Regions from separate parts of the Carnobacterium sp. GW821-FHT04C06 genome, predicted to be linked through region 2. Evidence: a T-box and tRNA genes for the amino acid it is inferred to sense, from the RefSeq annotation. Region 2 holds a T-box; the other regions hold tRNA genes.
The links. A T-box is a leader RNA that pairs with one kind of tRNA and senses whether it is charged. The one in region 2 lies ahead of argS (arginine--tRNA ligase), so its partner is inferred to be a tRNA-Arg.
Positions count from the first base shown of each region.

Region 1: it encodes a tRNA-Arg, which carries the amino acid that the T-box ahead of argS (arginine--tRNA ligase) is inferred to sense. The anticodon was not compared.
Region 3: it encodes a tRNA-Arg, which carries the amino acid that the T-box ahead of argS (arginine--tRNA ligase) is inferred to sense. The anticodon was not compared.
Region 4: it encodes a tRNA-Arg, which carries the amino acid that the T-box ahead of argS (arginine--tRNA ligase) is inferred to sense. The anticodon was not compared.

Region 1 is NZ_JBWKTN010000002.1:389,825-398,004, forward strand. It holds gene AC07SW_RS05175 (PTS sugar transporter subunit IIC) at 1-1,204, shown strand, start outside; gene AC07SW_RS05180 (PTS sugar transporter subunit IIB) at 1,485-1,802, shown strand; gene AC07SW_RS05185 (PTS lactose/cellobiose transporter subunit IIA) at 1,838-2,167, shown strand; gene AC07SW_RS05190 (PTS sugar transporter subunit IIB) at 2,243-2,566, shown strand; gene AC07SW_RS05195 (PTS sugar transporter subunit IIB) at 2,720-3,037, shown strand; gene AC07SW_RS05200 (PTS lactose/cellobiose transporter subunit IIA) at 3,072-3,401, shown strand; gene AC07SW_RS05205 (PTS sugar transporter subunit IIC) at 3,493-4,890, shown strand; gene AC07SW_RS05210 (hypothetical protein) at 5,085-5,306, shown strand; gene AC07SW_RS05215 (DUF3188 domain-containing protein) at 5,320-5,508, shown strand; gene AC07SW_RS05220 (DUF3284 domain-containing protein) at 5,505-5,918, shown strand; tRNA gene AC07SW_RS05225 (tRNA-Arg) at 6,337-6,409, opposite strand; gene AC07SW_RS05230 (aminopeptidase) at 6,508-7,746, opposite strand.
Region 2 is NZ_JBWKTN010000005.1:314,108-322,287, reverse strand. It holds gene arcD (arginine-ornithine antiporter) at 1-657, shown strand, start outside; gene arcC (carbamate kinase) at 684-1,628, shown strand; gene AC07SW_RS10950 (Crp/Fnr family transcriptional regulator) at 1,909-2,610, shown strand; gene AC07SW_RS10945 (hypothetical protein) at 2,788-3,249, shown strand; gene argS (arginine--tRNA ligase) at 3,299-4,990, opposite strand; T-box leader at 5,076-5,298, opposite strand; gene argR (arginine repressor) at 5,468-5,923, shown strand; gene AC07SW_RS10930 (phosphohexomutase domain-containing protein) at 5,969-7,504, shown strand; gene AC07SW_RS10925 (aldo/keto reductase) at 7,584-8,180, shown strand, end outside.
Region 3 is NZ_JBWKTN010000002.1:151,955-160,134, forward strand. It holds gene AC07SW_RS04070 (hypothetical protein) at 1-119, opposite strand, end outside; gene AC07SW_RS04075 (hypothetical protein) at 434-577, opposite strand; gene AC07SW_RS04080 (hypothetical protein) at 617-748, opposite strand; gene AC07SW_RS04085 (hypothetical protein) at 741-1,109, opposite strand; tRNA gene AC07SW_RS04090 (tRNA-Arg) at 1,334-1,405, opposite strand; gene rpoN (RNA polymerase factor sigma-54) at 1,553-2,914, shown strand; gene AC07SW_RS04100 (sugar-binding transcriptional regulator) at 3,288-4,328, shown strand; gene gap (type I glyceraldehyde-3-phosphate dehydrogenase) at 4,372-5,376, shown strand; gene AC07SW_RS04110 (phosphoglycerate kinase) at 5,485-6,669, shown strand; gene tpiA (triose-phosphate isomerase) at 7,019-7,774, shown strand; gene gpmI (2,3-bisphosphoglycerate-independent phosphoglycerate mutase) at 7,774-8,180, shown strand, end outside.
Region 4 is NZ_JBWKTN010000005.1:175,653-183,832, forward strand. It holds gene AC07SW_RS10305 (amino acid permease) at 1-772, shown strand, start outside; gene AC07SW_RS10310 (low temperature requirement protein A) at 893-2,008, shown strand; tRNA gene AC07SW_RS10315 (tRNA-Arg) at 2,083-2,156, opposite strand; gene glnA (type I glutamate--ammonia ligase) at 2,293-3,627, opposite strand; gene AC07SW_RS10325 (MerR family transcriptional regulator) at 3,716-4,108, opposite strand; gene AC07SW_RS10330 (methionine gamma-lyase family protein) at 4,314-5,564, opposite strand; gene hflX (GTPase HflX) at 5,561-6,808, opposite strand; gene miaA (tRNA (adenosine(37)-N6)-dimethylallyltransferase MiaA) at 6,836-7,756, opposite strand; gene AC07SW_RS10345 (glycerophosphodiester phosphodiesterase) at 7,789-8,180, opposite strand, start outside.

The DNA of each region.
Region 1 (8,180 bases), on a different contig from region 2:
AAAAATCGCAGCGCAACGTCACTTAGTGGCAATTAGGGATGCATTTATTGTAACAATGCCACTAATGATTTTAGGATCATTGGCAATTTTGATCAATAATTTACCAATTCCAATGTATCAAACATTTATGAACAATACTTTTGGTGAAGAACTTTGGAAGAGTTTCGGTGGAAATGTTTGGAACGGAACTTTTGGTATCTTATCAGTTTTAATCGCTTTCATGGTTGCCTACAACCTAACAAAGCATTATGGTAAAGATGGCGTAGCAGCAGGTGTTGTTTCTGTAGCATCTTTCTTTGCTCTTGGTGGAGCAACAGGAATGGCTTCAAACGGATTGTTTATCGCACTATTAGTTGGTTTGATTTCTGCTGAGATTTTTTCTCGTCTAGTTGGAAATGAAAAACTAATCGTAAAAATGCCAGAAGGCGTGCCACCAGCAGTAGCAAAATCATTTGCAGCGTTATTCCCAGCAATGATTACAATTAGTATCTTTGGTTTAATCACAACAATTTTCTTAGCATTCGGTGTTAAAGATTTAGTAGCGTCATTCTACGAGTTGGTTCAACAACCATTTATGGGATTGGCAAATTCATTGCCATCAGCAATGCTATTAGCATTTATTACACCATTCCTATGGTTCTTTGGATTACATGGCGCGAACATGGTAGAGCCATTAATGCAAACAATTAATTTACCAGCAATTGAAGCGAATCAAGCGGCAATCAAAGCTGGCGAAGTAGCACCCTATATTGTAAACAAACCATTCTTTGATTCATTTGTAAACTTAGGTGGAACAGGTGCAACATTAGGTTTAATTATTGCTATTTTCTTATTTGGACGTCGTAATAAAGCTTATAAAATCGTAACAAATTTAAGTACAGCACCAGGGATTTTTAATATTAATGAACCAATGATGTTCGGTTTGCCAATTGTGCTAAACCCATTAATGTTCATTCCATTTATTTTGACACCAGTTGTTTTAGTAACTGTTGCATACTTGGCAACTAGTTCTGGACTTGTACCAGCAGCAACGGTAATGCCACCATGGGTAACTCCTCCAATTATTGGCGGATTCTTAGCAACTCAAAGCGTTGCAGGTGGAGTATTAGCAGCAGTTAACTTATTAATTTCAGTTGTAATCTACGCACCATTTGTAAAAATTGCTGAAATTCAAGAATTAAAACGCGAAAAAGAAGTAGCTTAAATTTAAAGACATCCCACAATTTTAAGCGTGGGATGTTTCTTTATTGGTATTGACTATAATCAGTCTACTAAAATTAGCTTCAAGCGATAGTGTAAAGGGAAAAAGAAGCGTGCAATCAATAAAGTTGCTGTTTAAATGAAGTGTGTAAAAATTTAAGGTAGAGAGTGTAATTAAATGAATCCTAAAAACATTGGTATATCTGGATTTTGATGATTAAAAGTTGGCACGGAACTTGCATTATAGTAAAGTGTAGACAATAAGAGAAACGGAGTGAATAACAATGGCAGATAAAACAATCATGTTAGTATGTTCAGCAGGAATGAGTACAAGTTTATTAGTAACAAAGATGGAAAAAGCAGCAGAAGCAAGAGGACTAGACGCAGAAATTTTTGCAGTATCCGCTTCAGAAGCTGATACAAATTTAGAATCAAAAAATATTGACGTGATGCTATTAGGCCCACAAGTACGCTTTATGAAAGCCCAATTTGAACCTAAATTAGCAGAAAAAGGAATTCCATTAGAAGTAATTAATATGCAAGATTACGGTATGATGAATGGCGAAAAAGTATTAGATCAAGCGTTAAGCTTAATGAAATAAAAATACACAATTAGTAGATAGAGGAGCGTTTAATTATGGCAAATCAAGAAAATTTAGAAACAATCATGGGATTAATTATTAACGGAGGAAATGCTAAGAGTGATGCAATGGAAGCCATTCATGCAGCAAAAAAAGGTGATTTTGAGTTGGCAGATCAAAAATTAATTGATTCAGACAAAGCATTGGTAGAAGCTCATCATTCACAAACTAGTATGCTTACACAAGAAGCAAAAGGCGATCATGTAGCAGTAACATTGTTAACCGTACACAGTCAAGATCATTTAATGAATGCAATCACATTCCGTGACTTAGCAGCTGAGATGGTTGATTTATATAAAAAAATGGCTGGCGTTCCAATCGCTTAAGCACAAGCCACTAAAGTAAAGATAGGAGATATTCTCCTATCTTTTTTTAAGAAAGTAAATAGGAGGTACAACCAATTGGAAAAGAAAAAGATTATGGTAGTATGTTCAGCAGGAATGAGTACCAGTCTCTTAGTTTCAAATATGGAAAAAGCAGCAAAAAGTAAGCAGTTGCCTTTTGAAATATTTGCTCTTTCAGGTTCAGATGTGAATACCTATTTAGAAGAAAAAGAAATTGATGTCATGTTACTAGGTCCACAAGTACGTTTTATGAAAAAACAGTTTGCGCCTTTGCTAGAACCAAAAGGAATTCCTGTTGAAGTAATTTCAATGAAGGATTATGGCTTGATGGACGGAGAAAGTGTGTTGGATTGGGCAGATAAATTAATGAAGAATCAATGAAATAACTTATCTGTGTAAACAGTCCTCAAAGTGTGTAGAATAAAAAAGATATTGGAAACGTTATAATGATAGCGTTTCCGATATCTTTTTTATTGGCACGAAACTTGCATTATAATAAAGTGTAAACAATAAAAAGAAACGGAGTGAATGACAATGGCAGATAAAACAATCATGTTAGTATGTTCAGCAGGAATGAGTACAAGTTTATTAGTAACAAAGATGGAAAAAGCAGCAGAAGCAAGAGGACTAGACGCAGAAATTTTTGCAGTATCCGCTTCAGAAGCTGATACAAATTTAGAATCAAAAAATATTGATGTGATGCTATTAGGCCCACAAGTACGCTTTATGAAAGCCCAATTTGAACCTAAATTAGCAGAAAAAGGAATTCCATTAGAAGTAATTAATATGCAAGATTACGGTATGATGAATGGCGAAAAAGTATTAAATCAAGCATTAAATTTAATGAAATAATCGCAAAATCCTTATAAAAAAGAGTAGAATGCGGATGTTTGCTGAACAAAATTTAGAAATTATTATGGGATTGATTATCAATGGGGGAAATGCTAAAAGTGATGAGATGGAAGCCATTCATGCGGCTAGAAAAGGTGATTTTAAATTAGCCAATCAGAAATTACAAGTGGCTGATGAGTTTTTAATAAATGACCATTACTTTACAAACAAAGATGCGCACGAAAAAGCGAATGAGAACGATGTAGGCATAACTTTATTAACCGTACACAGTCAAGATTATTTAATGAATGCAATCTTATTTCGTGATTTAGCTGGAGAGATGGTAACTGTCTACAAAAAAATGCTTCAAGCATCTATTGATTAGCAAAAATGAATTAAAATTGGATATTATCAAAATAAATGAAAACGCTTTTATTTATTTTATAACTATTAATTAAATTTTGGGAGGAATAAAAATGAATGGTTTGATGAATTGGCTCGAAAAATATGTGGTTCCAGTTGCAACAAAAGTAGGATCACAGAAGCACTTGGTTGCTCTACGTGATGCTTTTATTGGTACAATGCCAGCAACTATGGCAGGATCGATTGCAGTACTGTTAAATGCCTTCTTACGTGATTTTCCTACTGAATGGGGATGGACAGGTTTTGTTAAAGCAATGGATCCAATCATTGGAGTTAATGGATTTGTTTGGACAGGAACTTTAGCAGTTGTAGCAGTTATTTTCTCAATGACATTAGGTTATAATTTAGCTAAAGCTTATAAAGTAGATGCTTTATCAGGTGCAGTGGTTTCACTAGCAGCATTTGTAATGGGATTAGCACAAGCAGCAACCGTTGATTTCCCACTAAAAGCTGTTTTATCTAAAAGCGCTGTAACAATGATTACAGATGCAGGTGGACAAGTAGCAACAGCAGATGGCGTTTCAGTTATTTCATCAACAGGTGGTAGTTATTTTAATATTGGCGCACACTTAGGTGGCACTGGACTATTTACAGCAATGTTATTCGGATTTATTTCAGTTATTATTTTCTCTAAATTAATGTTAGCAAATATTACAATCAAAATGCCAGAACAAGTTCCACCAGCAGTATCAAAAGCTTTTGCTGCAATTATTCCAGCAACAGTTGCGTTATATGTTTCAGGTATTATCAATTTCGTATTTACAAAAGTAACAGGAATGGCTATTATTGATTGGATTTCTGCAGAAATCCAAGCGCCGCTATTAGCGCTATCACAAGGCTTTAGCGTTGTACTACTAATTACTTTCTTAGTTCAATTGTTATGGTTCTTTGGAATTCATGGACCTAACGTATTAGCACCAGTTCTAGAATCTATTTGGGGAACTGCAGGGCTTGAAAATGTAAACGCTGCACAAAAAGGTTTGCCACTTCCTTATGAGTGGGTACGCGGATCATTTGATGCTTATGTTTGGATGGGTGGTTCAGGTGGTACGATTGTCTTGATTATTGCCATCTTACTATTCTCAAAACGCGCAGATCAATTAACTGTTGCTAAGTTATCATTAGCGCCAGGAATTTTCAACATCAATGAACCAGCAATGTTTGGTTTGCCAATTGTATTGAACGCTATTTACTTTATTCCATTCTTATTAGCACCATGTGTGATGGTAACAATTGCTTACTTTGCAACAACACTTGGTTTAGTAAGTCCAATCAAAGTTCAAGTGCTATGGGTTATGCCTCCGTTCTTAAATTCATTCCTTGCAACTGGCGGGGACTGGCGTGCACCAATTTTAACCTTAATTAATTCAGTTGTTGCTTTTGCAATCTGGACACCATTTGTATTAGCAGCAAATAAAATTGATCCAAATGCAGGTGAAGTAGACGCATAAAAATAACGGTTTGCTTCGATGGATCAGTCATCAAAGCAAACCGTTTTATTATTAGTGTGTAAATTTAAAAGGTATGTGTAATTGTTTAGACTAATTAAATCGTTTTAAAATAAGGTTTTCAGAGCTAACTACTTGGCATGAAACTTGCATTATAGTAGAGTAAGGAACCTAATCAAGAGAAAAGAGGGAACCCGATGATCGTATTAAATGCACCAGTTCAACAAGATAAAATAATTGAAACGTTAACAACGTATAATGAAGAAGGATTAACTTTTGAGTTTATTGAAAAAAAAGGAATGAAATTGTATTTCAACACAAATGCAACTGATCTTGAAGCCACTGCAAAAAAAGTAAAAGAAATTATTAAGGAGACTCCTTATGGTGCAGTGTTATATTTTCAAGTAACCGCAGAATGAAAGGATGAGTCATATGCTTAAGAATGGATTGTTTGTAATGAGTATCGGCTTGCTGATTATTATGATGAGTGCTGTTGGAAATGGAATGATTATCAATTATTCTGTGTTAATCACAGGAGGATTCATTTTAGCAGTGGGCTATCTTATTTATCGAAAAGGCAAAGCTCAAGGGATTAAAAAAAGTGGAGGGGAAAATGAATGAAAATTACAAAAGAATTAAATGTATCCGCTCAATATTTTTACGACCGAGTGATGGAATCTGTGTTGTACGATATTCGTGTACACACAAAGAAAGCCTTAAGAAGAAATCAATTAGCAGGTTTTACTTATAAAAAACAATTCAATAAAACATCTACTGGTAAAATTGTGATTACTGAAATGGTAGATAACAAAGCGTATGCATTCACAACGGAAACAGTGAAAAATAAATTTGAAGTAGCCTACAAAATTGAAGCGTTGGATGCTAATCGTTGCCGTATTCATTATGAAGAAAAAATGGAGTCTTTTGGAACGATTCAAAATTTAAATGACCAACTACTAGGTATTATTTTAGGTTACTTTAGAAAACGAAATATGAAAAAGATGCTAACTTCGATTGAAGTTACAAATTAAAAACAGCTGTTCACAATTTGTGGACAGCTGTTTTATTTTACTGATTTAACCTTTCCTTTAGTTTTTATTAACAGAATGTTCATAGCTCTTCGGTAAGATAGATATATATATATAGGTAAGAATGTTCTTAAAGATGAGAGGAATGATTGGATGATTCATTTATTATTTTTTCTTATTTATTATCAAAAGCAACCCATTATTGAAATTAATGAGTATAACGAAATGACAGTCGTATGGGAAACAATAAAACCCCAGACGTCGTCTAACTAGATTAAAAGCAACCATTCTTTGTAATAAAGAATGGTTGCTTTTTAGTTTGAGTTCTTTAATTGTTTTTTTTAACTCACAAATTTAAAAAAATACATAAAAATAAGCTGATATAAAAACCAAGAAGGCTAATATACCAGCATTAATCAAACGTTCCTAACAGGATTTGAACCTGCGACACATCGTTTAGGAAACGAATGCTCTATCCCCTGAGCTATAGGAACAAAAGAAATCTCTTACACAGTTTCTCATGGTTTAAAAAAAATGTCTAGCCCTTAAAAAGAAAAAGAACCCGTAATATAAAATTACGAGTTCTTTTCTATTATGCCCAGTTTCCGTTTCTAAAGATTGGAACAATTGAGCCATCTTTACGGATTCCGTCAACATTCATTTCATTTGAACCAATCATAAAGTCAACATGGACATTGCTACGGTTTAAACCAGCAGCAATCAATTCTGCTTCTGTCATTTCTGTACCACCTTCTAAACTAAACGCATAGGCTGATCCTAAAGCTAAATGATTAGAAGCATTTTCGTCAAACAAGGTATTATAGAAAACAATTCCTGATTGAGAAATAGGAGAGGGGTCTGGAACCAAGGCAACTTCACCTAAACGAGCAGAGCCATTATCTGTAGCAATTAATTTTTTTAAAACGTCTTCACCTTGTTTAGCGGTAACATCCACTACTTTGCCATCTTTAAAAGTAAAGGTCATATCTAAAATAGTCGTGCCGGCATAGCTAAGTGGTTTAGTACTTCTTACTAAACCATCTGCGCGATTTGCGTCAGGGGCTGTGAAAACTTCTTCCGTAGGCATATTCGCCATGAATTTCTCACCACGGACATTAAAACTACCAGCGCCTTCCCAACGATGATTTGTTGGCAAACCAATGGTCAAATCAGTTCCAGGAGCAGTGTAATGAAGAGCATCAAATTGTTCTTTATTTAATTCATTTGCTTTTGCTTCTAACAGCTGATCGTGATTGACCCAAGCTTCAACAGGATTGCTTTCATAAATACGTGTTGTTTTGAAAATTTGATCCCATAAAGCGTCTACTTGTTCCTCGGAGGTTGCTAAGTCAGGGAAGACCTTAGCTGCCCATTTAGCACCAGCTGCAGCAACGACTGACCAACTAACTTTATTTGATTGAGTAGCTGTGCGTTGCTCTGAGAGAGCTTTTCCAACAGCACTTTGGTAAGCTGCAACTTTATCTGTATCTACGCCAGCAAGAGCATCAGGGTCAGCAGAACGAACACTAATACGACTTGCGCCTTTTTCAATTTGGTCAATAGATTCATCAATTTTATATTGAGGAATGTCTACTAAACGTTCTTCAGGAGTACCTAAAAAAACTTCACGACTAATTTCATCATCTAACCATTTTACAATGACTTCTGTTGCACCTAATTTGTAAGCTTCTTTAGTAATCAAACGAGCAAGTGGTGCTTGTTCAACATCTATTTGTAACACAACGGTGTGGCCTTTCGATACATTTACGCCTGTACTGACAATTAATTCAGCATATTTTTGTAGATTTTCTTTAAAATTTGGTAATACCATTTTGAATTCCCCCTGAATTAAGATTGTAAAAATTGAAAAACTATATGTTTATAATAGCATAAGGAGAGGTGGGAAACAATTTGTCAAATTAAAAAAAAAGACTAAAATCATTACAAATGTTGTTCATTTTTTAAGGTTTCATAAAATAACTTTAAGAAAAACGTCACATTTTTTAGAATAATGACTATATACGTTAAAAAGTTCTTTTTTTTCTGTTGTAAAGGTGTTAAAATAACAATAACATTTATTGTTAATAGTTAAGGAGGGTAAAAATTAACATCGAAGATTTATAAAAGAAATCAATAGTTAAAAAAAAGAGACTAGTTATTATTTTGGAATCTTTTTAAAGATAGGTAATGTAAGTGTTTAATGCGATTATTTTATTCATTGATGAACATAAAAAAACAGACAGCCATAATGGTCGAACCAGATAG
Region 2 (8,180 bases):
CGTCCAGAATTAGCAGAATTAAAACAACCAGCAATGGCTTATCTATTAGAAAGTGTGGTAGGTAAATGGGGTGCTGTGTTAATTAATGTAGGGGTTATTGTATCTGTTCTAGGAGCATGGCTTGCATGGACCATGTTTGCAGCAGAGTTGCCATTCCAAGCAGCAAAACAAGGCAGCTTCCCTAAATTATTTGCAAAAGAAAATAAAAATGGCGCACCGATCAATTCATTAATTTTCACAAATGTACTCATCCAAATTTTCTTATTTACATTTTTAATCAGCTCGGCAGCGTATAAATTTGCTTTTTCATTAGCATCCTCTGCGATCTTGATTCCTTATGTATTTACTGGATTTTATCAATTGAAATATTCTCTTCAAGAAAAAATAGGGACACCAAGAAGAACACAAAATATTACCATAGGGATTTTAGCAAGTATTTATGGCGTCTGGTTAGTATATGCGGGTGGAATTGACTTCTTCTTGCTTACCATGCTTTTATTTGCTCCTGGTATCTTTATCTACGCATGGGTCCAAAAAGAAAACAAAGAAAAAATATTTACAAAAGGAGAATGGATTTGTGCAGGCGTGATTGTCCTCCTTTTCCTATTCTGTATTTACCAAATTGCAACAGGTGCCATCGATGTAACGAACTTATAAAATTTATACTGAGAGGATGAATTAGAATGACAAAACGTAAAGTTGTAGTAGCTCTTGGAGGAAATGCGATTCTTTCTACAGATGCTAGTGCTAAAGCGCAACAAGAAGCCTTACACCAAACAGCAGAATATTTAGTGCAGTTTATTGAAAAAGGAGACGATTTAATTGTCTCTCATGGAAATGGTCCTCAAGTTGGGAATCTCTTATTGCAACAAGCTGCTGCGAATAGTGAAAAAAATCCAGCAATGCCTCTAGATACATGTGTAGCTATGACAGAAGGAAGTATTGGTTATTGGATGCAAAACGCGTTAAATAGTGCATTACTAAAACGACATATTGATAAAGATGTCGTGGCCTTAGTAACTCAAGTCATTGTTGATGAAAAAGATCCTGCCTTTGCAAACCCAACAAAACCGATTGGTCCATTTTTAACAGAAGAAGAAGCAAAAATTGAAATGCAAGCAAGCGGTGCAACTTTTAAAGAAGATGCAGGACGAGGCTGGCGTAAAGTTGTCGCTTCACCAAAACCAATCAGCATTAAAGAATATCGTGTTGTCAATCATCTTGTCGAAAGTGGAGTTTTAACGATTTCAGTAGGTGGAGGAGGTATTCCAGTTATTGAAAAAGATGCTGAACTTGTTGGAGTTGAAGCGGTTATTGATAAAGATTTTGCTTCTCAAAAACTAGCTGAACTGGTTAAAGCTGATTTGTTAATTATATTAACAGGTGTTGACAATGTTTATGTGAACTACAATCAACCGGATCAAAAGAAATTAGAAGAAGTAACGGTGACAGAATTAAAAGAGTACATTGCGGACAATCAATTTGCACCAGGTAGCATGTTGCCAAAAGTAGAAGCAGCCATCAGCTTTGTTGAAAATTATCCTCAAGGGAAGGCTATTATTACTTCTTTAGAAAATATTGGGGCTGTTTTAGAAGGAGACGCGGGAACGATAGTTGTTGCAAAATAGTGAAAGTTAAATGAGAGAAAAAGGGTATCATTTCTCTTTTATACATTCATTATGTATAATGTGTTTGTAAGGTTGGTTCACTTCTTTAAATCTTATTAAATCAAAGAATTTCTGTCGGATTTTCCTTTATTGCTACAGAGGAGGATTCGACAGATTAATGTGTTTATACATTTTTAGGGAAGATGCGTGAACCGGTTTGGTTTCTCCCATTTTTCTTAAATACCTTCTTAAGAGTCAGTGAAAAGTTCAAAAAATTTTTTACCTTTGGGAGTTGAGAATCGTGGAGAAAATCGAGAATTATATCAATCAAGTTCATGAACTTCGTAACACGGAAGTATTTGCTGGTTTTTCTGATTTAGAATTTGAAGAATTACAAAGCAATCTCTATATGCGACATTATAAAAAAGGACAAATTTTGTTTGATGAGGGCGACCAAAGAGAGCGGATCTATTTTTTGAAAAAAGGATTGGTTCGCTTAGAAAGATATGACGCTAGTGCTACATTCAGCTATTTTGACTATGTTAAAACAGAACGGCTATTTCCCTATGGTGGCATGTTTACCGATAAGGAGTATCATTATTCTGCATATGCTGTTACCGATATCGACTTGTATTACATTCCGATGCAAGTATTTGAGAAAGTTGTTTTACAAAACAAAGAGCAAATGATTTATATTTGTACAAGATTGTCTAAATTATTATTAAATCACGAAGTTCGCCTGCAAAACTGTGTGACATCTAGTGCGACGGACCGTGTGATTCAAACAATCGGGATTTTAATGGATAAACTTGGAGAGCCAATTACACCAGAATTGATTGAGATTCCCTATCCGATTACGTTAAAAGAATTGGCCAGTTTAAGCGGTACGACGAGAGAGACTGTGGGTCATACTATGAAGAAGCTGAAAGAAGAAAAAAAAATCGAGTATCATCATAAAATTTTTGTTTTTCTAGACAGCGATTACTTTAAAGATCATTTATAAGAAAAAATCAATGAATTGATTTTTTCTTATTTTTTTGGTTTAAATTCCAATTTGTAGTAAAAAAAGTCAGATTAGTTCTAAAAAAAAATGATTGCGTTGCAAGTTGTAAATAAATCTTTTTATTTTTTTAAAATATAATATATAGTTATATTATCAAAAGAAGAGAGGATGATATAAGTGAAAAAAAATCTATTACTAAGTGTACTTTTTATGGCTATTTTAAGCGTTGGAGGGTTATTAGTTAACAATCAAGCAACAAAAGCAGCGGCAATTGTGGAGGACTTCAACTTTGAGACATCTGCTCCAAATTTAGCGAAGTATCATTTAGTTGATATGTGGTCAAGTAAAGTCGAATTTAAAGGCAATCGCTTAACGGTTACAGATGGAAGAGTTGGCAATACAGTTGAATTACCCGTCAATCATAAGTACAAAGTTACTTTGAAAAAAGCACAAGGAAAGTTAACTATTTTTGGAGGACTCTTGGATGTGAAAAGTTTTGATTTAGCAAACCAAGAAACGGTTGACTATAGTTTCGTCTTACAAAAAGGATCAATTGAAGGACCAAAAACAGCTAAAATTAGCTTTGGCTCATACGGAACGTCATCATTTAGCGGCTATACAATCGAACAATTGAATTAATAAGAAAAAACTGGCAGATTCGTATTTATCGAATCTGCCAGTTTTTTTATTACATTTCGTCAGGTGCTTCTACGCCAAGCAAACGTAAATCTTCTTTTAAAATAGTTGCAACTGCTTGAACTAAAGCTAAACGTGCTGGTTTTTCAGCATCATCAGCAAGAACTTTGCTATTTGCATAATATTTGTTGAAGGCTTGTGCCAAGTGAATCGCGTGTTTAGCAATTACAGATGGTTCAAATTTTTCATAGGCTCTTGAAATGGTGTCTGGATATTCTTGTAATAATTTTACAACTTCCCAGCTGTAGCTATCTGATAAAGCAAGTGGGGCAGTTAAGTCTATTTCAACATTAGCTTTACGTAAAATACTCATTGCACGAGCTCTAGTGTATTGAACGTAAGGCCCTGTTTCTCCCTCAAAACGTACAACTTCTTCAATAGTAAAGTCAAAGTTGTTTAAACGATCATTTTTAAGATCGTGGAAGACAACCGCGCCAATCCCAACTTGATCAGCTACTTTTTCTTTGTCTTTTAAATATGGATTTTTAGCAGAAATTTGTTCGTTAGCAGAAGCAACAGCTTCGTTTAATACTTCTTCTAATAGAACAATTTTCCCTTTACGAGTAGATAATTTTTTACCACCTTGCGTGATTAAACCAAACGGAATGTGGTGCATATCTTCTGCCCAATCAAAGCCAGCTTCTTTTAAAACAGCTTTTAATTGTTTGAAATGATTGCTTTGTTCATTTCCTACTACATACAATGATTTGGCAAAGTTGTAATTGCGTTTACGATAAAGGGCAGCAGCAAGGTCACGAGTGATGTAAAGAGTTGCACCATCAGACTTGCGAATTAAGGCAGGATTTAAGTTGTATTTTTCTAAATCTACAATCGTTGCGCCACGATCAATGCTTAAAATATTTTTTTCTTCTAAAATAGAGACAACTTCTTCCATTTTATCATTGTAGAAGGCTTCTCCGTTAAATGAATCAAATGTAATACCTAACATATCATAGATATGATTGAATTCAGTTAGGGATTCTTCTCTAAACCAAGTCCACAATGCAACCGCTTCTTCATCATTGTCCTCTAGTTTTTTAAACCAAGCACGAGCTTCGTCATCTAATTCAGGTTGAGTTTCAGCAACTTCGTGGAATTTTACATATAAACGCAATAATTCATTGATTGGTTCAGCTTTAACTTTTTCCTCAGAACCCCAAAGTTTGTAGGCAACAATTAATTTCCCAAATTGAGTCCCCCAGTCACCAAGGTGATTAATTTTAATGGGTTTAAATCCAACTTTGCGTACAATTTCAGCGATGGAATTCCCAATTACTGTTGAACGTAAGTGACCCATTGAAATAGGTTTTGCAATATTAGGAGAAGACATATCGATTGGAATACTTTCACCATGTCCAATTTGTTGGTCGCCGTAGTGAGCACCTTCTTCAAGGACTGTTTTTAAAATAGTGTCACTTATGATTTCTTTATTTAAAAAGAAATTTAAGTAAGGTCCAACAACCTCTACTTTAGCAATAATTGGATTGCTGATTTTTTCACCTAAATCTGTTGCAATTTGCTGTGGTGCTTTACGGAAAATTTTAGCCAATGAAAAAGTTGGGAACGCAACGTCACCATGATCCACTGATTTTGGTTTTTCTAACAAGGTATAAATTTCTTCAGTTGTTAAAGTGTCGCCAATTTGATCTTGTAACGTTTCAGCGATAATTAATTTGTAATCCATGTTAAATTCCTCCTAATGTGTCTATTTATCAATCAATTTTGGAAAAAAGAGCATAAAAAAAACGCCCAATTTTGACTTATGTCAAAAAAGAGACGAGGTATTATCCCGCGGTACCACTCTAATTGTCTATACCATAAAGGCACAAACCGCTTGTTTACTGATAACGGATAACAAATCCGAATAATTCTACTTTAATTTCAAATTATTTTTTCCAAAGTGCGCTTCCTTTTTTGCTTCGTTATTGGCTTTCACTGTCCCAACTCGCTAAAAACTCCCTAAAAAAGTACTCTCTTCTTCAACAAAAGTGATATGAACTTGCTATCAGTATAACAAATAACCCGTCGGAATTCTATCATTATCTTACTAAAATATGTTATTTTTGACTATTTAATGAAAAGTTAGTGGGAAATAAAAGCAGAATGAGCTTTGTTTTGGTATAATAAAAAAGGAGAGAAAATAAAGGAGGCGTTTATCATTATGAAAAAATCAAGCCGACAAATGATTATTAAACAAATTATTAACAACCATGCGATTTCAACACAAGAAGAATTGCTTCATTATTTAAAAGAAGAAGGTGTAGAAGCTACTCAAGCGACGATTTCAAGAGACATCAAAGAGATGAATTTAGTTAAAACCAACTCTGCAAATGGAAATGTTAAATACACGATTTTCCAACATAATAAAATGTCAGAAGAAGAAAAATTGGAGCAAACGATTGGAGAAGTGGTAATCAAATTAACAAGAGTTGAATTTATGACAATCGTTATGACCATCCCTGGAAATGCCCATGTGATTGCAGCATTATTAGATGCCATTGATTTTCCTGAAATGGTAGGAACCGTTGGCGGGAACGATACCGTTTTGATTATTTCAAAAGATCAAGAAGATGCTAAAAAGTTATACGATTATTTTAGTAAATGGACTTCTTTTTAAGAGAAGTTGTTAAAAAAGCTCAATTGCTAAGGAGGACATCTATCTATGAATGAATCAACCATTCCTGTATTAACCGAATTACAAAACGGTTCTGATGTAAGAGGGGTCGCTTTGGAGACCCCTAACCAAGTTGTTACATTAACGAATGATCGAATTGAACGAATAGCCTATGGGTTTGCTTTTTGGCTAAAGGAAGTTAAAAAATTAGCCGTGGATGACCCGCATTATCCGCTACGAATTGCAGTGGGACACGACAGTCGCTTGTCTAGCGAACGAATTAAAAGCGCTTTAATTGAAGGGCTAGTTAATGCTAATTTTGAAGTTATTGATGTTGGATTGGCAACGACACCAGCCATGTTTATGGCAACTCAATATATTGAATATGATTGTGATGCAGCGATTATGATTACCGCAAGTCATTTGCCCTTTCAGTACAATGGATTGAAGTTTTTTACAAAAGATGGAGGAGCAGAGCACGAAGATATTCAGTTTATGTTAGAACACGCGGATTGGAGCTATGTCTATTGGGGAAATATGTCAGGCTCAGTAGTACCTCGTTATTTGTTAAAAGATTATGCAGCAGATTTAGTTGATAAAATTCGTCAAGGGATTAACGATCCAGAGCATTACAACGAACCTTTAAAAGGACGACATATTGTTGTAGATGCAGGAAATGGCGCAGGTGGATTTTTTGCAACCGCTGTCTTAGAGCCGTTAGGAGCCACAACTTCTGGCAGCCAATATTTAGAACCAGATGGTCATTTTCCTAATCATGTGCCTAATCCAGATAACAAAGAAGCGATGAAGAGTATTCAAACCGCTGTTTTAACGAATCGTGCAGATTTAGGCATTATTTTTGATACGGATGTTGATCGTTCAGCGATCGTTTCCAGTAATGGCGAACCAATCAATCGAAACAACTTAATTGGACTGATTTCAGCTATCTTAATTGAAGAAAACCCGGGAACGACGATTGTAACAAATTCAGCAACTTCAGAACATTTAAAAACGTTTATTGAAGCATTAGGTGGTAGACAAAACCGTTATATCACAGGTTACCGTAATGTAATCAATAAAGGCATAGCCTTGAATAAAGAAGGCATTCCAACAAGTCTTGCGATTGAAACAAGTGGACATGCTGCCCTAAAAGAGAATTATTTTTTAGATGATGGGGCCTTTTTGATTGCGAAGTTATTAATTGCAGATGCAAAATTAAAAAAAGTTGGAAAAACGCTAAGTGATTTAATCAGCAATTTAAAACAACCTGTCGAGACTGAGGAAGTTCGCTTTAAAATTGAAGGCGAAGATGTTGCTTTAATTGGTGCGAATGTTCTGGAGGATTTTCGTGATTTTATTCGAGAAACGCCAGACTTAACAATAGAACCGCAAAATTTTGAAGGTGTCCGAGTGAACACGACTGGCGTTTTTGGCGAAGGTTGGTTTATTTTACGTCTCAGTTTGCATGAACCGCTACTTGTTCTGACAATGGAAAATGATGAACTGGGAGCTATTGCTAGATTAAAAGAAGTCTTAAAAACTTTTTTCAACGGTCAATCTGATTTAGATGCTTCTTTTTTGTAAGTTTCAATCTTTTACGTTAAACTAAGAGAATAAGATAGTCGACGTGCTATCTAATGAACCCAAAGGAGTGAAGAATTTAATGGAAAAAGCATTAACTCAAAGTATTACACTTGCAAATGGTGTTAAGATTCCTCAGCTAGGTTTAGGAGTATTTCTTGTAAAAGAAGAAAATGAATTGATTCAAGCAGTGATGACGGCTGTTTTAGATGGTTATCGCCATGTAGATACAGCAATGATATATGGAAATGAACAATATGTTGGGGAGGCCTTAAAAGGCTTAGAAATTCCAAGAGAAGAAATTTTCATTACATCAAAAGTTTGGAATTACGACCATGGATATGAAGAAACAAAAGCAGCTTTTCAAGTGAGTATTGACCGGCTAGGTGTAGATTATCTTGATTTATATTTAATTCATTGGGCGTCACCTCATTACATTGAAACTTGGAAAGCAATGGAAGAGCTGTACAATGAAGGGAAAATTAAAGCAATCGGGGTTTCTAATTTTCAAATTCATCATCTTGAAGATTTGATGGCTCATTCAACGATCAGGCCAATGATTAATCAAATTGAAACACACCCTGAGTTTCCGCAAAACGAACTACATGACTTTATGAAAGAACACGGGATTGTCCATGAAGCATGGGGCCCGCTAGGTCAAGGGAAAAATGATTTATTA
Region 3 (8,180 bases), on a different contig from region 2:
TCAATCGGTTGATTACGTTCAATAGCGCTTGAAATTCCAGTTTGAGAAATATTCCCAATTTTTGATATTGAGTATTTTGTGACATTATATTTTTTAGCAATTGAATCGATAGGATGCAATTAGATCACTTCTTTCTGTAGTTGTTAATAGCGATTATTAAGCCCGCTACGGCTAGTATTAAGATTGCGATGTAAACGAATGTACTCATTTTAAATTCCTCCCTTATCATGTTATAATAAGGATAGAGGGGCTTTCGCCCCATCTATCATTTTTTATTTTTGCGTTTCTTTTTCTTGGACTGTTTCGACGCTGTCAAGAAGTTGAGAATCGCTGTGACTAACAGTACTATTGCTGTTAGTCCTTTTATTATATCGTCTAACACTTTTTCACCTCCCCCTTACTCTTATAATTATACTACTCTACAGAGTAGTAGTCAAGTGTTTAACTCAATTAATTTAATAAAGTTTTCAAAAGATTCTTTTTTACTATTAAAGCGATAGACGATATCAGATTTACAACTTTCTACTATAATAGTACATTTTTCTAACGTGATAATAATTTCCCCATTTGTATACATAAAAACACCTCCTACGGATAATATACGCAGAAGATGAGATTACATATTAATATATTCTAAAAAAGTTTCTTCGCCCAACAAATCAACAGAAGCCTCTGACAATCCCCATAGTCGTTCTTTGAGTTCTTCTAATGTGATAGTTCCATTTTTAAACGCTTCAATGTCACTCATCCAAAGAGCTCCATTTGATCTCATCGTAAAACTCAACGTTTCTGATTTCGTCATAATTAACCTTTGTACCTGAGACCCAAAGGCCTAATTCGTCATGTCCTTGTAGTTTTCCGACTATATCATCCGAGTAGTTGTTATCTGCGTCTACTGATTCTAGTTGTATAGCGATTGATTTATTGTTAACTACTGCAGCATTTAAAACTTCTGATATTTCCTCAAAAGACATTTGCTCTTTTTTTGGCACTGTATGTTTTAGCTCTTTTTGTATTTGATCCATAGATGAATTGTGTTCAGATAAAAACATTCCTTGCCATTTGATGACACCACGGTCTTTATACCGTTCATTAAATCTATTTAGCATATAATCACCTTCTTTTTTACGAATATGACCATTATACGAACGAATGTTCGTTTTGTAAAGAGAAAGATAACACCTACTTATCAAATAGGTGGTATCTATATTATTTTTAAGTTAAAGTGCCAATTTTGTGCCAATTTTTTTCTTATCTGTTATTTATGAATAGTTTGAAATGTTTATATATAGCTGTTTATTCATCTGTTCTTAACTGTTCGTAACTGTTTTTATGTCTCCTGGGGGAATCGAACCCTCATCTCAAGAACCGGAATCTTACGTGATATCCATTACACTAAGGAGACTAAATCAACTACTATAGTTTAGCTGAATTTAGTTGAAAAGACAAGATTTAATTATAAGCACGCTATAAAAAGATGAATTCCTTTTCAATTTCAAAATATGGTATGATAGCAGTGAAGATTTTGAAAGGATATGAAGGAGGAATGATTGTGAATTTTGAACAAAAGTTTAGCCAACAACAAAGACAAGTCCAAAAAATGGCGATGACACAACAATTACAGCAATCCATTCAAATGCTACAATATAATACAGAAGAACTGGCCAGCTTTTTAGAGCAAAAGGCGCTAGAAAATCCTTTAATCGAAGTAACCGTTGAACGGGATTATGAGGCTGAGGCAGCTATTCAACCCGTAAAAAGTACAATGAACTATCAACATAACGAAGAGTTTAATTATTTGAATCAAGTACCAGATACTAGCATTTCCTTATTTGAATTTTTGTTGGAGCAAATTCATCTGACAATGAGAGATGCTTATTTAAGAGAATTGGTTTTCTTTTTAACTGAAAATATTGATGATAATGGCTATTTAAAAATAGAATTATCGGAAGCTGCAAAAACAACGGGGGCACAAGATATCCAAATGCTAGATGCCTTAACGTTATTACAACAATTAGATCCTGCAGGAGTAGGCGCTAGAAATTTACAAGAATGCCTAATGTTGCAAATAGAGCGAGATGATTTTGCTCCTAATATGGCGTATGTGATAGTAGAGGAAGAATTTGAAAATTTTGCAAATCGTAAATGGAAAGAAATTACGAAAAAATTCGATATTAGTTTGGCTGAGATTCAAGAAATTTCAGATTATATTCAGACCTTGAATCCACGCCCAGGCGCTTTATATGACGGTACAAAAGAACAATACATCCGTCCTGACTTAATTATACGTGTCACAAAAGAGAATGAAATCAAAGTATTATCAGCTAAAACAGGCTTGCCAGTCGTTCATTTTCAAAAGGATTATTATCAAGAAATGTCCCAATTTGAAGACAAAGATGTACGACGATTTATGAAGGATAAATTTAATGAGTACGAGTGGATTCAAAAAAGCTTGCAACAAAGAGGAGACACCATTGTTCGAGTTGGGACTGCGATTGTTGAGCGCCAAAAGGAATTTTTCTTAAACCCAGCACATCCAATCAAATCATTAACTTTAAAAGAGATATCCGAAAAACTTGATATTCATGAATCGACAGTAAGTCGCTCCATTAATGGCAAATATTTAGAGACTAGTTTTGGTATTTTCGAATTAAAAAGTTTCTTCACAAATTCATTAAAAACGCAACAATCAAAAATACAAAATTCTGAAGACGAATTGGAAATTTCAGGAGATTCTGTTCGGAAAAGAGTCGCATTTTGTGTAGAAAATGAAGATAAACATAAACCTCTGTCAGATCAAAAAATAGTGGAACAATTAAAAGAAGAAGGAATTGATGTTTCTAGAAGAACGATTGCGAAATATCGGGATATTCTAGGCATTCCTTCTTCATCTAAAAGAAAACGATTTGATTAATAAAAAACCTGTGGATTTTTTATTCTATGTTATAAGAAGAAACAGGTTTTTATTTTAGACTTAATTACAAAACAAGAATTAAGTTATAAAGAAACAAAATAATTTAGTCACAAGATAGACACAAAAATTAATATTTTTTTTAGGAATAGAAAAATAAGCACTTTATAGTTGAAAGATAGCTTGTAAGCTGTTAAAATGATTAGTGTAAGAGATGGAAGCGGTAGGCGAAATACTGCGACAAATGACAACAAACCTACAGACAGTCAAATGAATGTTTTTGTTTCATTAAGGATCTCTTCATTTTTTTAAGCACTCAGGGTCGCGAAACGACTTACATGGTCATTAAACGACCAAGGAAGAAAGAGGCACTCTTATGCAGCAAGATGTATTATCTATTATTGAAAAAGTAGCACCTGATATTATGGAGACTCTTAGAGAACGGTATCAGATTTTGCGCAATATCTATTTGTTGGGGCCAGTCGGTAGACGTGTTTTAGCTGGGAAAATGAATGTAACAGAACGTGTTTTACGTACTGAAACAGATTTTTTAAAAAAGCAAAACATTATTAAAACTTCAAAGGTAGGAATGGAGTTAACCGTTACTGGGGAAGACGTCTATCATGAGTTAGATCAAATGATGGGACAACTTTTAGGAATGCGGGAAAAAGAAAAGGAATTGGCTACTTATTTCCAAATAGAACATTGCATAATTGTCTCAGGCGATAGTGAAGAACAAAGGAAAGTCATGGAAGAATTAGGGCATGCAACATCAGAATCATTGGATTTTCTACTTCCAAGTGGCGACAATATTATTGCCGTTATGGGTGGAACGACAATGGCAAAGGTTGCAGACCAAATGACAAAAGCTTTGTCCAACGATCGTCATCTGATCTTTGTCCCTGCAAGAGGAGGCATTGGAGAAGCTGTGAATATTCAAGCGAATACGATAAGTTCTCAAATGGCTGAAAATACAGGTGGCGAAAATCGAGTTTTATACGTGCCAGAACAAGTCAGTGAAGAAACGTATAAACCATTACTCCAAGAACCAGCTGTTTTCAACACTTTAAAAATGGTCACAAAGGCTAAATGTGTGTTACACAGTATTGGAGATGCCAAACTAATGGCAGAACGCAGAGGAATGAGTGAAGAAGCTCTAGCTCTGATTAAAGAACAAGCTGCAGTTGGTGAAGCTTTTGGATATTTCTTTAACAAGGCTGGTGAAGTGGTCTATAAAATTCCACGCATCGGGTTACAATTGAAAGATTTAGCCAAGATTCCTTGTGTACTGGCAATCGCTGGTGGAAGGTCAAAAGCAACAGCAATAGAAGCTTATATGAAAAACGCACCAAGTCAAACATGGTTGATTACAGACGAAGGTGCAGCTAACCAGATTTTAAAAGGGGTAACCCTTTAAAATAAATAATAAATCAAGAATTCCTAAAGGAGGAAATCTAGTTATGACAGTAAAAGTAGGTATTAATGGTTTTGGACGTATTGGACGTTTAGCTTTCCGTCGCATCCAAGCAGTAGAAGGTATTGAAGTTGTTGCAATCAATGACTTAACAGACGCAAAAATGTTGGCTCATTTATTAAAATATGATACAACTCAAGGACGTTTCGACGGTGACGTTGAAGTTCATGATGGTTATTTCAATGTTAACGGTAAAGAAGTAAAAGTTCTTGCTAACCGTAACCCTGAAGAACTTCCATGGGGCGAACTTGGTGTTGAAATCGTTCTTGAATGTACTGGTTTCTTTACAACTCAAGAAAAAGCTGAATTACACTTAAAAGCTGGCGCTAAACGTGTTGTTATTTCTGCTCCTGCATCAGGCGACATGAAAACAATCGTTTACAACGTAAACCATGAAATCTTAGATGGTTCTGAAACAGTTATCTCAGGTGCTTCATGTACTACTAACTGTTTAGCTCCAATGGCACAAGTATTAGAAGAAAAATTTGGTGTTGTTGAAGGTCTTATGACTACAATTCACGCTTACACAGGTGACCAAATGACTCTTGATGGTCCTCACCCAGGTGGAGATTTCCGTCGTGCACGTGCTGCTGCAGAAAACATCGTTCCTAATACAACTGGTGCTGCTAAAGCAATCGGTTTAGTATTACCTTCATTACAAGGTAAATTAGACGGAGCTGCTCAACGTGTTCCTGTTGCTACTGGTTCATTAACTGAATTAGTAACTGTATTAGACAAAAAAGTTACAGTTGAAGAAGTAAATGCTGCAATGAAAGCTGCTGCAAACGAATCATTCGGTTACAATACTGATGCAATCGTTTCTTCTGATATCGTTGGTATGACTTTCGGTTCATTATTTGACGAAACTCAAACTAAAGTTATGACTGTTGGAGATCACCAATTAGTTAAAACTGTTGCTTGGTATGACAACGAAATGTCATACACTGCACAACTTATCCGTACTTTAGAATACTTTGCAAAATTAGGTTAATTATTTCTTAATTTTAAAATGTGCATATTCTGACATTTTTGAAAAGCGGGGAGCTTCGCGCTTCCCGCTTTTCTTTATGTCTTTAATAAACAATAGGAGGCTTCTCTCATGGCTAAAAAAGTTGTTACTGATTTAGATTTAAAAGATAAAAAAGTACTAGTTCGTGCTGATTTTAACGTACCAATGAAAGATGGCGTTATTACTAACGACAACCGTATCGTTGCTGCACTTCCAACACTTGAATACATTCTTGAACAAAATGGTAAAGTCATTGTTTTCTCTCATTTAGGTAAAGTTAAAACAGAAGAAGACAAAGCAGACAAAACATTGCGTCCAGTTGCAGAACGTCTAAGCGAATTATTAGGAAAACCTGTAACATTCGTTCCTGAAACTCGTGGAGCTGAATTAGAAAAAGCTATTGCTGATATGAAAGATGGCGAAGTGGTTATGTTTGAAAACACTCGCTTTGAAGACATTGATGGCAAGAAAGAAAGTAAAAATGATTCAGAATTAGGTAAATATTGGGCTTCACTAGGCGACGTTTTTGTAAATGACGCATTTGGTACAGCTCACCGCGCTCATGCTTCTAACGTTGGAATTGCTTCTAACTTAGAATCAGCAGCTGGTTTCCTAATGGAAAAAGAAATCAAATTTATCGGTGGCGTTGTTGAAAACCCAGATCGTCCTTTAGTGGCAATTCTTGGTGGCGCAAAAGTTTCTGATAAAATTGGCGTTATCGAAAATCTATTAAAGGTTGCTGACAAAGTTCTTGTTGGTGGAGGAATGACTTATACATTCTACGCTGCTCAAGGAAAAGAAATTGGTAAATCATTAGTAGAAACAGATAAAATCGACTTAGCAAAATCATTATTAGAATCTGCTAACGGCAAATTGATTTTACCAGTTGACTCTGTATGTGCGACAGAATTCAGTAATGATGTTCCAACTGAAATCCACGAAGCAATTCCTGCTAACATGATGGGACTTGACGTAGGACCAAAAACAGTTGAATTATTTACAAAAGAATTACAAGGCGCTAAAACAGTTGTATGGAACGGACCAATGGGCGTATTTGAAATGAGCAACTTTGCTAAAGGTACCATCGGCGTATGTGAAGCAATTGCAAAATTAAAAGACGCAACAACAATCATTGGTGGTGGAGATTCAGCAGCAGCAGCTATGCAATTAGGCTTTGCGGATGACTTTACACACATTTCAACAGGTGGCGGAGCTTCTCTAGAATACCTAGAAGGTAAAGTATTACCTGGCGTGGATTCTATTTCTGATAAATAATCATGATTCTTGGCGCTTCAGCGCCTTAGAAGCATGATTCACATTCGTTCCGAAAGAACGAACTGTGGCTTCCGAAAAGAAGTTTTGATTCTTGGCGCTTCAGCGCCTTAGAAACATGATTCACATTCGGTCTAAAAGAACGAACTGTGGCTTTCGAAACGAAGTTTTGATTCTTGGCGCTTCAGCGCCTTAGAAGCATGATTCACATTCGTTTCGAAAGAACGAACTGTGACTTCCGAAAAGAAGTTTTGATTCTTGGCGCCTCAGCGCTTTAGAAGCATGATTCACATTCGGTCAGAAAGAAGACCTATTGTTGATTTTAAATTAAAATTAAAGGGGCAAACACATTATGCGTAAACCAATTATCGCTGGTAACTGGAAAATGAACAAAACAGCATCAGAAGCTTTAGCTTTTGCAGAAGCTGTTAAAACTAAAATTCCTGCAAATTCAGCTGTTGATTCAGTAATCGGATCACCAACATTGTTTTTACAAGAATTAGTAACTGCAGCAAAAGGAACAGATTTAAAAATTTCAGCACAAAACTGTTATTTTGAAGAATCAGGCGCCTTTACTGGTGAAACAAGTCCAGCTGCATTAAATGATTTAGGTGTTGACTATGTAATCATTGGTCACTCTGAACGTCGTGAGTATTTCCATGAAACAGATGAAGACATCAACAAAAAAGCTCATGCTATTTTCAAAAATGGTATGACACCAATTATTTGTTGTGGCGAAACGTTAGAACAACGTGAAGCTGGCGAAACAAATGCATGGGTTGCTGGACAAATTGAAGGAGCTTTAAAAGGCTTATCGGCTGAACAAGTTTCAGTTTCTGTACTTGCTTACGAACCAATCTGGGCAATCGGAACGGGTAAATCTTCAACTTCAACAGATGCTAACGATACATGTGCAGTTGTTCGTCAAACAGTTGAAAAATTATACTCAAAAGAAGTAGCTGAAGCTGTTCGTATTCAATACGGTGGTTCTGTTAAACCAGAAAACATTGCAGAATACATGGCACAGTCTGATATTGATGGTGCTTTAGTAGGAGGAGCCAGCTTAGAAGCAGAATCTTTCTTAGCATTATTGGAGGCCGTTAAATAATGAGTAAATCACCTGTTGCAATCATTATCCTTGATGGATTTGGGTTGCGTAACGAAACTGTGGGAAATGCCGTTGCTTTAGCGAACAAACCAAACTTTGATCGTTACTGGGAAACTTATCCACATGGTCAACTTAAGGCTGCTGGTCTTGATGTTGGATTACCAGAAGGACAAATGGGAAACTCAGAAGTTGGGCATACCAATATTGGTGCTGGACGTATCGTTTATCAAAGTTTAACTCGTATTGATAAAGCAATTGTTGACGGTGAATTTCAAGAAAATGAAGCGATTAACAGTGCATTTGATCATACAAAAGAAAATAACTCTAGCTTACACTTATTCGGTCTTTTATCTGATGGTGGGGTTCATAGCCACATCAATCATTTAATTTCATTGATCAAAACAGC
Region 4 (8,180 bases), 140 kb from region 2:
GGAATCTGAAACTCCGGAAGAAAGTATTCCAAAAGCTATTAAACAAGTCTTCTGGCGTATATTATTATTCTACATTTTAGCCATTTTTGTTATCTCTGCTATTATTCCTTATACAAGTCCTAATTTGTTAGGTAGTGGAGCTGGAGATGTCGCCATTAGTCCTTTCACACTTGTCTTTAAACGTGCTGGCTTAGCTGCTGCTGCTGGTGTGATGAACGCAGTTATTTTAACATCTGTGTTATCAGCTGGAAATTCTGGGATGTATGCTGGAACAAGAATGCTTTGGGCAATGGCTAAAAATGGTCAAGCACCTAAGATTTTTGGATTGATTAATGATCGCGGAATTCCTATTTTCGCTTTGATGTTAACTACTTTTGTTGGTACACTTGCTTTTGCTTCAAGTATTTTTGGAACGCATATTTATCTATTTCTTGTTGCTGCTAGTGGTTTAACTGGGTTTATCGCTTGGATTGGAATTGCTTTAACTCATTATCGCTTCCGTCGTGCCTTCATTAAACAAGGTCATGATTTAAGCGAACTTAAATACAAAGCAAAATGGTTCCCATTTGGTCCCCTACTCGCTTTATTCTTATGTATTTTAGTTATTGTTGGACAAGATATTCAAGCCTTTAAAGATTTTAATTGGCAAGCAATCGGAATTACCTATATGAGTGTTCCACTGTTTATTATTTTGTTTAGTTACTACAAAATTAAATTTAAAACGAAGCTTATCCCCCTTGAAGAAGTTGATTTATCTCGACATAAAGAATAACCAAAAGCCATTAGACTATTCTAATGGCTTTTTCATTACTAAAAACTATTATTTTCCCAAGAAAAGTGTACACTATAAATGAGAAAATAAATAGTAACACGCTTTTTAGGAGGAATTTTTTTGGAAGAACGCAAAGTTAGTTGGTTAGAATTATTTTATGATTTGGTTTTTGTTGTAGCCATTTCTTCAACCAACCATTTATTAACAACTGTTAATAACCAGCCACAAGATTTTTTTACGATTATTGGTGAATACCTATTAATGATTATCCCCATGTGGTGGGCTTGGGCAGGTCAAACAATGTTTTTCAATCGTTACGGTCTTAGATTGAAAAAGCCTCACTATTACATGTTTATGCAAATGTTTTTTGTGATGCTAATGACTGCAAGCTTTAATTTAAACTTTAATGAAACCTATCTCACCTTTTTAATTGGATTTATCGGCATTCGTTTTATGACGATTTTACAGTATCATTCGGTGAAGCGTTGCATTGATAGTAAAGCCGATCAAAAAGTCATTTTATTATTAACGAATTTCTTTACACTTTCACTTATTTTATCCAGTACTTCTTTATTTTTCAATGGATTTACTCGTTATTTCGTCTTGTTCCTAGGAATCTTTTTAGACATCGCTATCCCATTGATAAATCACAAAAAATTAATAGCTGCTCCTGTTGATGTCGGTCATTTAGCTGAACGGTTAGGCTTATTTACATTAATTTGCTTTGGAGAAACGGTGGTTGCTTTGATTGCTATTTTAAATGGACAAACAATGATTGTCTCCACACTATTTTATGTAGGCATTGCTTTTATCGTCATTATCTTGCTTTGGAAATCTTATTATGATCGGTTAGACTTGGTGATTGATAAAGAGCAGACGACGAATGGACAATTATTACTCTATAGCAATTTGTTTATGCTAATTGCCATCACTCTTTTTGCAGGAGCACTCCACTTAGGTGCTCATCAGGTATTGCCTTTGCAATTAATCGATCTTTTACTCGCATTTTCTTTTTTCTTATTCTATAGCGCGAAACATTTTATTTTTATTTATCATCCTAAAAAGAAATTTTCAAGAGCAACTTTCAGAAAAATTATTGGATTAGGTCTTTCAATCTTTCTATTAACTGGATTCCTTTTGTATTTAGTCGTGCCTCCTATTTGGATGCTTATCTTAATTGGGATTTCTTCTTTGATAGACAATTTAATCCAATATGAAGAAGAAACTTCCGTTTAGTTTTTTCTTCATCAAAAAAACCACAGGATTCTCATCATGTGGTTTTTTTAATATTTATGCAGTTTTTTCATTTACGTCTCAAGAGAGATTCGAACTCCCGACCGTCCGCTTAGAAGGCGGATGCTCTATCCAGCTGAGCTATTGAGACAAGTCAATATTCTTTCAACGACAAGATTTATTATATGCAATATTGTATAAAAAGTCAATAGAAAATCCATTAAAAGTTAATTTTTATTTAAAAAAAAGAAATCCTACTCAAAGGATTCCTTTTTTATGCATTTATTTCAGTATAACTCTAAATATTGTTCTCTTTCCCATTCTGAAACTTGTTGACGGAACGCCGCCCACTCTAAACGTTTGGCTTCAACAAAATTATTGTAGATATGAGAACCTAAACCAGCTTTCACAACTTCATCTTGTCGCAAGTATTTAATCGCATTATGGAGCGTTGATGGAAGATCATTAATGCCACGTTCGTGACGTTCTTCTTCGGTCATCACATAAATATTCCGATCAACGGGAGCTGGTGCTACCATTTCATTTCTAATTCCATCTAATCCAGATTTTAATAAAACAGCCATAGCTAAATATGGATTTGCTGTTGGGTCAACACTGCGTAGCTCGATTCTTGTTGATAAGCCACGAGATTCTGGAACACGAATTAACGGTGAACGATTACGTCCACTCCATGCCACATAAACTGGCGCTTCATAGCCAGGTACTAAACGTTTGTATGAATTCACTGTCGGGTTACAAATAGCAGTGTAGGCTCTTGCATGACTTAAAACACCTGCTAAGAACTGACGAGCTGTTTCACTTAATTGCATATCGCCTTCTTCATCATAAAAGGCATTGCCGTCTTCTGTAAATAAAGACATATTGAAATGCATCCCTGATCCATTTACACCAAATAACGGTTTTGGCATAAAGGTTGCGTGAAGTCCATGTTGACGAGCTACTGTTTTGACAACAAGTTTAAAGGTTTGGATATAATCACATGCTTCAATTGCATTTGCATATTTCCAATCGATTTCATGTTGACCTGGCGCTACTTCATGGTGGCTAGCTTCAATTTCAAAGCCCATTTCTTCTAATTGTAAGACAATTTCACGACGACAATTTTCACCTAAGTCTGTTGGTGCAAAGTCGAAATAGCCTCCTTTATCATTTAACTCAAGAGTTGGTTCACCTTTTTCATCTAGTTTGAATAAGAAAAATTCAGGCTCTGGTCCTAAGTTGAAAGAGGTAAAGCCAAATTCTTCCATTTCTTTTAATACTCGTTTTAAATTGCTACGAGGATCGCCAGCAAATGGAGTCCCATCAGGATTGTAGATATCACAGATTAAACGCGCAATTTTGCCTTTTCCAGTTCCCCAAGGAAAAATCAACCAAGAAGTTAAATCTGGGCGTAAATACATATCACTTTCTTCAATTCGTACAAAACCTTCAATTGAAGATCCGTCAAACATCATTTTGTTGTCTAATACTTTTTCCAGCTGACTGATTGGAACTTCAACATTTTTAATAATTCCCATAATATCTGTAAACATTAAACGTAAAAAACGTACATCTTCCTCTTTCGCAATCTTGGTGATTTGTTCTCTTGTAAATTCTGGCATTCTATCTATTCCCCCCGTTATTAGGTTATTTATAGGTGGTCTCTTTTTTTATCATCCTAAAAAAAGCAAACATGGTTAACAAACATTTTTAAATCATACGACTAGGATTCATAGATTGATCTGGACCATTGCCACTAAAACCACTTACTGATAAAAATTCTGCATGTAAAATTCGTCGCACATCATCATCCGTCATTACTTTAGTATGCTCCATCATTTTTTTCTCTTTTTCTACTTCTTTTAATTCATAAATCCGCTTGATACCTGCCATATTGATTCCATCAGATAAATAATCTTTAATTTCTAAGAGAACATCAATGTCATTAAGAGAATACATTCTTCTGTTCCCATCATTTCGTTCAGGGTGAATCAAATCTTGTTCTTCATAGTAACGAATTTGTCTAGCTGTTAAATCCGTCAGTTTCATAACTGTACCAATCGGAAAAACAGACATTGACCTGCGAAGCTCTTTCTCTTTCATTTTAGTCCTCCTTTCAATTACTTTATTAGAATATCAAGGTTTAAATCATTTGTCAACAAAAAACTAATTAAGATGTTAGGTTTCCTTACATTGGATATCGAACATTTCCAATTAATTCTTATAGTACGTTTGTTTAATATTAAATAATAGTAGGTATACCAATAAAAAAAGAGACATACATAAATGTACGTTCTCTCTAAGTTCCTTAATAAAATAATTCTAATACAGCTGAACTCACTGCAAGTTTTACATGTTCATAAGTTAATCCACCTTGCACATAAAGCGTGTATGGCGCTCTGATTGGGCCATCTGCTGTCAATTCAAGGCTAGCTCCTTGGATAAAGGTACCCGCTGCCATAATCACATCATCTTCATATCCAGGCATATAGGCGCCAATTGGCAACACATGAGCATTTACAGGTGAGAATTTTTGAATGGTTTGAGCAAATTTAACCATCTTATCTTGATCGTTTAAAGAAATCATTTGAATCAAATCGGTCCGTTCTGCATCCCACTTTGGAGTGCTTTCAACCCCACATGTGTCCAGTAACGCTGCTGTGTAGATAGCACCTTTAACCGCTTCTCCTACAACATGAGGTGCAAGGAAGAACCCTTGATACATTTCTTGCAAACTATACAATGATGCTCCTGCTTCTCGACCAATCCCAGGACTCGTTAAACGATAGCCACAAGCTTCAATTAAGTGTTGTTTCCCAACAATGTATCCGCCAGTTTTAGCAATTCCACCGCCAGGATTTTTGATGAGTGAACCTGCAATCAAATCTGCCCCAACTTCAAGTGGTTCTTGTTCTTCAACAAATTCTCCATAGCAATTATCGACAAAAACAATGGCATTAGGCGCAATTTTCCTAACAGCTTCAATCATTTCCTTGATTTGAGCAATGGTAAAGGAGGAACGCATGGCATATCCTCGTGAGCGTTGAATTGCAATCATTTTCGTTTTTGGCGTGATTTTTTTTGCAACGGTTTCTAAATCAACTGCTCCACTTTCCAACAAATCCACATGGTCGTAACCAATTTGATATTCTTTTAATGAACCGATTCCGTTACCTGTTGCTCCAACGATTTCAAGCAAAGTGTCGTAAGGAGCGCCGGTAATATAAAGCAACTCATCTCCTGGTCGTAAAACACCAAACAACGCTGTTGAAATCGCATGTGTTCCAGAAATAATCTGCGGACGAACTAAGCCCGCTTCTCCCTTAAAAACGTCTGCGTATACTTGTTCAAGAGTGTCTCGTCCAAAATCATCATACCCGTAACCAGTAGAGGGCGTAAAATGTTGGTCGCTTACTTGATTGTTTCGAAAACTTTGTAATACTTTATTTTGGTTAAAAAGTGCAATTTCATGAACTCGCTGATGATAAGGTTGAATTTTTAATTCAACTTCTTTGATGGTTTCTATTAATTTAGTTGGATAATTTTGGTGCCACATCATTGGATTTCATTTCCTCCAGTCCATTTTGACGCTTTTTTTGCGTATCCTTTTACAAGGTATACATTTAATTCTTCTTGAAATTCTGCAGATTCTAATAATGTTTCTTTTTTTAGTTGAACTAATTTATTGCCTTCATCAGCTGCTACTTCAAATTCATAAGGAAGCATAACTTCTTTCATTTGCTTCATGATTTGATTGCGTAATTTAAGCAAATCTTCTGGATCTTTAGCCGATATCAAGCTATTTGGAAATAAATTAGGTGAAAAATTTCCGTTGAGTAAATCTTTTTTATTGTATACTGTAAAAATTGGAATTTGATCCATGTTTAATTCTTTTAACAGATTGATTACAGTGACTTCATGCCCTGCTACATTTTCAGCCGCTGCATCGACAACGTGTAGCAGCAAATCTACGCCTCTCGTCTCTTCTAACGTCGAATGAAAAGCATCAATTAACTGCGTTGGCAAATCTTGAATAAAACCAACGGTATCCGTTAAGGTCACATTCATGCCACTTGGCAATACCATCTTGCGAGTCAATGGATCTAACGTGGCGAATAATTGATTTTCTTCATAGGTTTTCGCATCTGTCAATCGATTTAACAATGTAGATTTCCCAGCATTTGTATAACCAATCAAGCCAATTTGGAACGTGGTTCCATCATTTCTTTTTTCACGGCTTCTTTGACGATGTGCTTCGGTTTCTTTTAGCGTTTTTTTAATATCATTGATTTGGCTTCGAATATGACGTCGGTCTGTTTCAAGTTTCGTTTCACCTGGTCCTCTGGTTCCAATTCCGCCACCTAGTTTAGATAAGTTTTTTCCTTGTCCAGCTAGACGTGGCAATAGGTATTGTAATTGTGCTAAGGCTACTTGTAATTTCCCTTCTTTACTTTGTGCACGCATCGCAAAAATGTCTAGAATCAATTGAATTCGATCGATTACTTTTACATCTATTTCAACTTGAATATTTCTTGTTTGACTTGGTGTTAAAGCATGATTAAAAATAACAACGTCTACTTCAGTCTCTTCTACTAAATGAACCAATTCTTGAATCTTTCCTTTACCTAGATAGGTTTTACTGTCCATACGGTCTCTTTTTTGAGTTAACTCAGCCACTACCTGACCGTGAGCAGTTTCTGTTAATTGACCTAATTCTTCTAGTGAATAACGGAAATTTGTATCTAATTCATTTGTTTGAACACCTACAATAACCACGCGCTCATAATCTAATTTTTCTTCCATTGTGCCACCTACATTTCTTTTAAACACTTATTTTTGTAAAAATGTTGTTACTTCTTCAAACAATTGCTCTTCCGTTTCGGGATGTTGGACTAAATCATACCAGCGAATAAATTCCATTCGATTACGGAACCATGTCAACTGCCTTTTTGCATATCTTCTGGAATTTTGTTTGATTTGATTCGTGGCAGCCTCTAAAGAAAGTTCCCCGTCCAAATAGGGAAATAATTCTTTATAGCCAATCCCTAAAGTAGCTTGTCCGTTACTTGCTACTTGTTCCTTTAGCCATTGCGCCTCTTCTAACAAACCTGCTCTTATCATTAAATCAACGCGTTGATTGATTCTTTGGTAAAGGATGTCACGATCTGTCGTCAAGCCAATAACCAATGCGTCATAGTAAGCTTCTCTTTTAGGTTGTTCTTGTTGCTTTGAAAAAGGGATTCCGGTTAGATGAAAAACTTCCAACGCTCGAATTACACGTTTTAAATTATTTTCATGAATCGCTTTTGCAGCAGTCGGATCAATTTCATTTAATTGGCTCCATACAGCGTGATTGCCGAGTTTTGACGCTTGCTCTTCCATCTCTTGACGAAATAATGGATCAGCTTCTTTTTCCTGATTTCCTCCGAGATGCAAATCGTAAAGTAACGCCTCGATGTAAAGCCCCGTTCCACCTACAACTAGTGGAATTTTTCCTTTTTCTGTAATCCCAGCGATTGTTTCCCGCGCCATTTTTTGAAAATCTGACACAGAGTAGCTTTCATCTATGGTTACAATATCAATCAAATGATGAGGAACACCTGCTGCTTCTGTTTCTGATACTTTAGCTGTTCCAATGTCTAAACCTCGGTAAATTTGCATAGAGTCACCACTAATAATTTCACCATTGAATTTCTTTGCCATTTTAATGCTTAAATCGGTTTTGCCAACTGCTGTCGGACCAACAAGCATAATAATTTTTGTTTTTTTCACGAGTATCTCCTTTATTGCCAACGGTTTCGAATGGCAAGGGCTTCTTTTGGAAAATCTGTCATAATTGCAGAAATTTTCTTTTGAAAACAATACTGCATGTAACGATGACTATTCACTGTCCAAACTCTGATGGGCATCTTTTCAACATTAAAAACTTGTTTTTGTTTTACCCAATCAAATTTTGCATGCCACGCAGATATTTCATATTTTTTATTCAGCAACCTCACGTTGTTTCCGTTTTGAGCATAGAGCACAGCTACTTCACTTAGCGGATTTAGCTCTTTGATTTTTACTAGAGAAGAATAATTAAAACTAGAATAAACTAATTTAAAATGAATTTTTTTATGTTGAAATAATTGGTTTACCTTTTCTTCTAACCCATCATAAGGATGATGATCGGTTT